DNA from 2 places in the Providencia hangzhouensis genome. Region 1 is predicted to be linked to the other one. Evidence: predicted binding sites of a transcription regulator. Region 1 holds the regulator's gene; the other holds the start of a gene.
What was found. Region 1 encodes PhoB, which activates phosphate uptake and scavenging genes when phosphate is short. Its sites were predicted from a motif close to CTGTCATAAAACTGNCNNAT; they were not measured.

Region 1 (4,442 bases):
AGAATTGATTATTTAACAGAATATATAATTAATGTGACAGCAATTATAAGCATTAAATATATGAATATTGAATTGAATATGCATATGGATTGGTGAATAGAAATAATCCACTTTATTAATATTTTGATTATATTAATAAAGTGGAATTATTTACCCATTTTTAAGTTTTTTATCATCAACAATTAGTACTGTTGGTAACGTAAATGAAAACTCACTCCCTTTACCTAACTGGCTCGTCACCACCAACTGACTACTATGATGTTGTAATGCATGTTTAACAATAGCTAACCCAAGGCCAGTACCTCCACCGCCTTGGCGGGAACGTGCTTTATCTACTCGATAAAAACGTTCGGTTAAACGAGGGATATGCTCTGCGGGTATCCCTTGCCCGTTATCTCTCACACTAAAACGCGCCCCTTGCCCGCTTCTCTGCCAATCAACCCAAATTTTGGTGCCTTCAGGCGTATGGCTGATCGCGTTATAGACTAAGTTCGCCACTGCACTACGTAATTGCTCTTCATTACCATGAACACGCAATTTTTCATCAACATGAAATTCAAATTGATGACGCCCTTGGCTTAAACTAAGCGCTTCTTGCTCAATCATTTTGAGAATGACAGGGATATTCACTTGCTCATCAAGGTTAATTTGAGGGGCAATTTCGATGCGTGATAGCTGCAAAAGCTGCTTAACTAAGTTATCCATGCGGTGCGTTTGCTCTTGCATAACATGCAGTGCTTTTTTATTGACCGCAGTCACGTTTTCTTGGTCATCCATAACCTCTAGGTAACCTTGAATGACAGTGAGGGGAGTCCGTAATTCATGGCTCACATTCGCAAAAAAGTCCCTACGCGCCTTTTCCAAACGACGTTTTTCTGTCACATCTCGCGCAACCATCAATAACTGCCCTTCGGTATATGGCAAGATACGAAACTCAACGATTTCACCACTATTGAGCTCGATAGTCAGCGCTTGGTCATAACGTTTGATGGTGAAGTAACGGCTAAAATCAGGATAACGTAGTAAATTAAAAATATGTTGACCATTATCTTCAGGCCAACGAAAGCCAAGCAAAGCCTGCGCATGGCGATTACACCAGAAGATATTCCCTTCGGTTGTCATCATTACCACTGCATCAGGTAGTGATTCTGCACCACTACGAAACCGTTTAATTAACTGGCCTAATTCACGGCGGCGTTTTCGATTACGTTGCTGCATCTGGTAGATACCATAAAAAATGGGTTCCCACCCACCTCGCCCTTCAGGGGGCAACATACTTTTATCTAGCCATAACCAGTAAGAAAGCTTGAGCAGGTTATACCCATGCCATATCAGTGCAGCAAGTAGCGATATCACTAATAGCCACGCTAGGTGGCCAATAAAAACCGATAAAATAAGGGCGGGTAAGATAAATAAAAACAGCCCCCAAATCAGCTGCTTAATCGATAAACGTTCAAGCACGCATGCCTCTCCCTTTGTGGGTTTTAATAACGGATAGAAAAACGATAACCTGTACCACGTACAGTTTGTACCATTTTATCATGACCTTCCGTCTCTAGTGCCTTTCTTAACCGCCGAATATGCACGTCAACGGTTCTATCCTCAACATACACATTGGCTCCCCAGACATAATTTAGTAGCTGTTCTCTACTATATACGCGTTCAGGGTGAGTCATGAAAAAATGTAGTAATTTATATTCAGTTGGCCCCATATCAATAGGGATGTCATTGCTGGTCACACGATGAGAGGTAGGGTCTAATGTTAACCCATTCATTTCAATAATATCTTCCGTCGCCATTGGTGAAATACGACGTAAAATTGCCTTTACCCGAGCAATTAATTCCTTCGGTGAAAATGGCTTGATAAGATAGTCATCCGCGCCAACTTCCAAACCTTTTACGCGGTCTTCTTCTTCTCCTCGTGCAGTTAACATCATGACAGGAACGTCACGTGTTGCGCTATCACGCTTCATATGTTTAATTACTTGGATACCGGAGCCCCCTGGGATCATCCAATCCAGTAGGACGAGGTCGGGTAGCGGGTCAACGAGTTGTGCAATCGCACTGTCATAATCATCAGCTTCAATAGGCTGAAAACCATTCTGTTCTAATACAAAACAAACCATTTCTCGGATGGGCGCTTCATCTTCAACAACTAGAATGCGTCTTGCCATGATTGTTCCTGTAAAATTAAGAAGACATTTAAAATGTGAAAGCATTATGCGTCACTTTTATGACAGAATTATGAATATCAATGGGTAAAACGCATATTAATCTTTATTTTAACGGTTAAATGTCATTTAAGTGAAATATTTCCGCAACATGGTAATAAAGTCACAAACACCCCTCACCCATTATATGGATCAGGTATACTCTCATTATCGAACGTTCATGCTCATTATTGATGATAGGAATTGATAACTCATGCGCATTATTCATACCTCAGACTGGCACCTTGGTCAGTATTTTTTTACCAAAAGCCGTGCGCCTGAGCACCAACATTTCTTAAATTGGCTAGTTGAGCAAGTAGAACTACACCATGTTGATGCCGTCATCGTTGCAGGTGATATATTTGATACAGGTTCACCACCGAGCTATGCACGTGAGCTGTACAACAAATTTATTGTCGACTTACAAAAAACAGGTTGCCAACTGGTTATTTTAAGCGGTAATCACGACTCTGTTTCTGTACTCAATGAGTCAAGTGCTCTACTTCGTTACTTGAATACACAAGTCATTACGTCTGGAAGTGAGCCGCATGTTATTACCTTAGTGAATAAACAAACACAACCTATCGGCTTAGTTTGTGCCATTCCTTTTTTACGTCCTCGGGATATTCAACTGAGTATCGCAGGGCAAGATATTGAAGAGAAACAACGCTCACTACAAAGCGCTATTCATGATCATTACCAAGCCAGCTACCAACTCGCACTAGAACAACGAGCCGCTTTAGGGTTGGATATCCCAATTATTGCAACTGGCCATTTAACCGTTGTCGGCGCAGCCTTAACTGACTCTGTGAGAGACATTTATATTGGTACGTTAGATGCGTTTCCTTCTGGGGCCTTTCCCCCTGCTGACTATATTGCCCTTGGCCATATTCATCGCCCCCAAGTGATTGGAGGACAAGAAAATATTCGCTACTGCGGTTCACCTATTGCATTAAGTTTTGACGAAACAGCGCAACAAAAAAGTGTCTGCCTTATTGAATTCACTGGAAGTGAATTAACTCAAATTACCCCCTTGAAAATCCCCATTATTCAGCCATTACAAAGCATTAAAGGATCCTTAAGCCAAATAGAACAGCAATTAGAGATATGGAAAGATTACCAAGGTGATAAACCGGTTTGGCTTGATATTGAAGTCGCTTCACAAGATTACCTCGCTGATATCCAACAACGTATTGAAGCGTTGACACAAGACCTCCCTGTCGAAATCGTGATACTACGCCGTGCACGCAAGCAAATACAGGGACAAAACCAAACCTTGGCCAATGAAACATTGAGTGAACTCACCGTAGAAGACGTTTTTTTACGTCGCCTTGCCCAAGAGTCATTAGAAGATCCTGAGCGTGAACAGCGCCTAGTGCAGTTATTTCAACAATCTTATGACGCATTACAAATGAGCAAGGAAAGTTAATATGAAGATTTTAAGTTTACGTTTAAAAAATATTAACTCCCTTAGAGGTGAATGGAAAATTGATTTCACTGAAGAGCCATTTGCTAGCAATGGGCTATTTGCCATTACAGGTGCCACAGGTGCAGGAAAAACCACTTTATTGGATGCAATTTGCCTCGCGCTTTATCACCGAACACCGCGTTTAAAAACCATTTCTAACGCACAAAATGAACTGATGACTCGCCACACTGGGGAATGCCTTGCGGAGGTGGAGTTTGAGGTCAAAGGCAAAGCTTATCGTGCCTTTTGGAGCCAAAGACGAGCAGGAGGAAAACCTGACGGCAATTTACAACAGCCTAAGGCGGAACTTGCAACGGTTACTGATGGTAAAATATTGACCGTAAAAATCACAGAGATAAAGGAATTAGTAGCACAAATAACTGGGCTTGATTATGAGCGTTTTACTAAATCAATTTTACTCTCTCAAGGTGATTTTGCTGCGTTTTTAAATGCTTCAGAGAAAGAACGCGCTGATTTACTTGAAGAAATTACAGGCACTGAAATTTATAGCCAAATTTCAATTTATGTTTTTAATCAACACAAGCAAGCTAAAATTGACTTAGATTTGCTAAAAGCGAAAGCGCAAAGCATTAATTTACTCACTGAAGCAGAACATCAAGAGTTATTGGCACAACAAAACCATTTACTTGAACAAGAGACTCAAACCAAGCAACAGCGTGCTCGCCACCAACAAGGGGTTAATTGGTGGCAACAATATCACCAACTCACCCAGCGCATGCAATCACTTGATGATGAGCTTAAAA
Region 2 (4,442 bases), 670 kb from region 1:
GCGCCCAGTTTTTAATAGGGCGTCAGTCACTTTTTTCATCGTACGGCTTTCAGGTGCGAAGCGGTGCCAATAAAGCATGCGTCGCTGACATAGCCCTGGCGTTAAATCAACCAACTCACCATTCGCTAATTCACTTGCTATCTGCAAATGTGGGATCATACAGCAGGTAGAACCTTGTTTCGCTAACTGTACAAAGGCCTCTGAGGAGTTCACGATATGGCATGGAACACTGCCGGGCGACAACCCAAAGTTTTGTTGCACAAAGGCTTGGTGCATATCGTCTAAATGGTCGAAAGCAACCGCAGGCGCTTTTAATAACGAAGAGCGAGTCACCCCATCGGGGAAATATTTCGCTGCAAAGCCAGGTGATGCGACAAAAATATAGTCCAGCGCGCCAAGTTTATCGACCAAGCAACCCGGTAAGGCTTGGGGTTGAATACTGATAGCGCCTACCACTTCACCACGTCTTAAACGTTCTTGAGTTCGAGTTTCATCTTCTACCTGAATATTTAGCCGAATAGGGCTGTTGCCTAATACAGGGTTTAGGGCTGGAAGAAACCAAGTTGCCAAGCTGTCGGCGTTGACGGCAAGTGAGAGCAATAAAGGGGTGGAGCCACTATTTTCATCACCTAACCATTGTTCTTCTAACAATTCGACTTGATGAAGCAATGCTAGCAGTTTTTGCCCTTGTTCAGTTGGGTGTGGCGGAACGGTACGCACAAGTAGTGGCTGCCCAAATAGGTTTTCTAACTGCTTTATACGTTGTGACACAGCAGATTGCGTGATGCAGAGCTTTTGAGCTGCGCGCTCAAAGCCGCGTTCACGGATAACGGCATCCAGTGCTTGTAATGCGCGATAGTCAGGGCGCTTCATCAAAAAGATCTCCTTGTTGTTATTCTACCAAGCACTATGCCATATTTTTACAAATAACACTTAAAAATATTATTGTTGTGGCCTAAATCCCAAGAACCGTGACATAAATACAGCGAACAAAGCTGCAACTTATTGGGTGTCCGGTATATACTAGTTATTAATAACCTTAATCACGACTCAATTAAATCTTAAAAGGCATGAGTATGACTCAGGACGAATTAAAAAAAGCGGTAGGTTGGGCAGCACTTGATTACGTAAAACCGGGCACTATTGTTGGTGTTGGAACGGGCTCGACAGCTTCACACTTCATTGATGCATTAGCAACAATGAAAGGTCAAATAGAAGGTGCGGTATCAAGTTCAGAAGCATCAACTCAAAAATTAAAATCATTGGGTATTACGGTATTTGATTGCAATGAAGTGGATTCCTTAGATGTTTATGTTGATGGCGCTGATGAAGTTGACCACCACATGAATATGATCAAAGGCGGTGGTGCGGCTTTAACACGTGAAAAAATTGTTTCTGCAATTGCAAAAACCTTTGTTTGTATCGTTGACGAATCTAAGTTAGTTGATGTGTTAGGTAAATTCCCTCTGCCTGTTGAAGTGATCCCAATGGCGCGTAGCTATGTGGCACGTGAATTGGTTAAACTGGGTGGCACGCCAGAGTACCGTCAAAATGTGATTACAGATAACGGTAATGTGATTTTAGATGTCCATAATTTAAATATTATTGACCCAGTGGCATTAGAAAATACCATTAATGGGATTGCAGGTGTTGTGACCGTTGGGTTATTCGCGAATCGTGGTGCAGACGTCGTCTTGATGGGAACTGCAAACGAAGGCGTTAAAACCATCAAGTTATAATCTATATCGTATTCAATTTTTTAATAAGCCAGTGGAGTTATACCCACTGGTTTTTTTGTCTTACTGGTATTTTGTCATTAGTTTATGATTTGATAGAAGCTAAATTAATTAACCAGTTTTATTAATATCACCAATTTGAAATTTATTTTATTTTTTTTAATATCTAGCTATTTTGGTGATATATCTCACACAAATAGGCATTGTGCAGGAAAAATCCTTATTTTGTGTTATCACCCCTGATTTTCTACCATTTAACTTCTTTTTCTTCGCGCTTTTTAGCATCCATTAAGCAAACGGTTGTATTGCTACTGCGCTATTTTTTGCTATGTTGGTATACGCTTCATAGCTCAAGGTAGATGGATGTCATCTCTCTTGAGCTATGTTAGGCAAACACATATGTTCATCTGTTATAAATCTTAAGTACGTTCACGATAGGGTAGGGAAATGGTTAAGGTATCTTTGCAAAAAGACAAAATTAAATTTTTACTGCTAGAAGGTGTGCACCAAAGTGCGGTTGATAACTTAAAAGCTGCGGGCTACACCAATATTGAATATCACAAAAGTGCGTTATCCGACGAAGAATTAAAAGAAGCGATTAAAGATGCACGTTTTGTAGGTATCCGTTCCCGTACTCATCTTACTGAAGAAATTTTTGCAGCAGCAGAAAAACTTGTTGCAGTGGGTTGCTTTTGTATCGGCACCAACCAAGTTGATTTAGATGCTGCGGCAAAACGCGGTATCCCTGTATTTAACGCACCATTTTCGAATACACGTTCCGTTGCAGAAATGGTATTAGGCCAATTATTACTTTTACTACGTCGTATTCCTGAAGCTAATATGCAAGCCCACCGTGGTATTTGGGAAAAACAAGCGAAAGGCTGTTTTGAAGCACGCGGTAAGCGTCTTGGTATTGTTGGATATGGCCACATTGGTACTCAGTTAGGGATCTTAGCTGAGGGTATCGGTATGAATGTTTTCTTCTATGATATTGAAAACAAACTACCATTAGGTAATGCAACTCAAGTTCGTTCTTTAACTGAACTTCTGAATATGAGCGATGTGGTTAGCTTACATGTCCCTGAGACCCCAAGTACGAAGAATATGTTTGCTAAAGAACAATTCGACCGTATGAAGCCTGGTTCTATTTTCATTAACGCATCACGTGGAACAGTTGTGGATATTCCTTCACTGGCAGCCGCGTTGGAAAGCAAACATTTATCAGGTGCTGCGGTGGACGTATTCCCAAGTGAGCCAGCTGCAAATAATGACCCTAATGACCCATTTATCTCTGAATTGATTAAGTTCGACAATGTGATTTTAACGCCGCACATTGGGGGCTCTACAGAAGAAGCTCAAGAAAATATTGGGTTAGAAGTAGCTAGTAAGTTGGCGAAATACTCTGATAATGGTTCAACACTATCTGCGGTTAACTTCCCAGAAGTTTCCCTGCCAGTCCATACTGAAGATACCAACCGTTTCTTGCATATTCATGAAAACCGCCCAGGTATTTTGAACAGCATCAACCAAGTCTTCACTGAAAATAACATTAACGTTGTTGGCCAGTATTTACGTACATCAGGCAACGTAGGTTATGTGGTTATTGATGTATTAATGCAAACGCCAAACCAAACAGATGAAGCACTCCAGAAATTAAAAGATTTGCCTGGAACCATTCGTGCGCGTTTACTGTTCTAAGTTACGCTAAAAATTGTGTGAAATGATGGCGCGGGTATTTATGACCAGCGCCATATTTTTTGCGGCGTAATAATTTCGGGTAAAGGAATATCCCAGTGTGCGATGGGGAGTTTTTCTACTTGCTGGCAATTATGGGCAAGACCTATCGGATAAAAACCGGTTTTTTGCCAATTTGCTAGAGTCCTATCATAGAACCCACCTCCCATACCTAACCGTTGCCCTTGAGTATCAAAAGCCACTAATGGGATAAGCATGATATCCAGTTTCTCAAGTGGTAGCACATCTCTAACATCAAGCGGTGGTTCATCAATATTAAATCTGTTTTTAACGAGTTGGCTATCGGGGCGATAGTGAAGAAACAATAAATGGTGGCGACTAAAAGGATGCAAAACAGGGAGATAGACTTGTTTGCCTTCAGCCCAGAGCGCCTGAATAAGCGGTTTAGTATCAATTTCGCCATCAAAAGAAAGAAACAACGCAATCGTGTTGGCTTGTGCTATTTTCGGGTGGTTTAATGCATTATGCATGAGTTGTTCCGCAGCGTCATATTGCTGCTGAGCGCTTAATTGACGACGTGCTTGGCGGATTGTTTGACGTACCTGCTGGCGTTGGGTCGAGAGGGAGTCTTGCATGTGATAACCTGTTATATATGCGATAAAAAACAGTTAACCAAGAAAGTAAATTACTTAAAGTATATCGCAAGATGAAAGGTTATGTAGAAAACAAATGAAAAATAAGCAGGAACTTAATTGAGGGTCTCCAAGATGCCGTTGTAGGCTGTAACCCTTGAACCCTTGGTTCAAGGTGAACGCAGTTTAGCAACCTTTAGGCTTCCTGAGCGAATCAGGCATGCTCACCAGCGCCATAACCACATTCTATTTAGTTGAAATATCGGCTCAGGGGACTCGCCCACTCACGCGCATCTCAGAGAAATTTGGTTTGAGAACTTATCGTTACTCAGTGATTTCATTGTACGAAACTAGATTTAAAATGCAACCTTAATTTTGT

Region 2: the regulator PhoB is predicted to act here: its motif matches at 2,144-2,163, upstream of serA (phosphoglycerate dehydrogenase).

Annotation. Positions count from the first base shown of each region.
Region 1 is NZ_CP135052.1:795,422-799,863, reverse strand. Features, by position in the region: gene phoR (phosphate regulon sensor histidine kinase PhoR) at 151-1,461, opposite strand; gene phoB (phosphate regulon transcriptional regulator PhoB) at 1,485-2,174, opposite strand; gene sbcD (exonuclease subunit SbcD) at 2,425-3,639, shown strand; gene PZ638_RS03375 (AAA family ATPase) at 3,641-4,442, shown strand, end outside.
Region 2 is NZ_CP135052.1:1,462,443-1,466,884, forward strand. Features, by position in the region: gene PZ638_RS06335 (LysR family transcriptional regulator ArgP) at 1-873, opposite strand, end outside; gene rpiA (ribose-5-phosphate isomerase RpiA) at 1,077-1,739, shown strand; gene serA (phosphoglycerate dehydrogenase) at 2,184-3,434, shown strand; gene PZ638_RS06350 (5-formyltetrahydrofolate cyclo-ligase) at 3,473-4,066, opposite strand; RNA gene ssrS (6S RNA) at 4,187-4,368, opposite strand.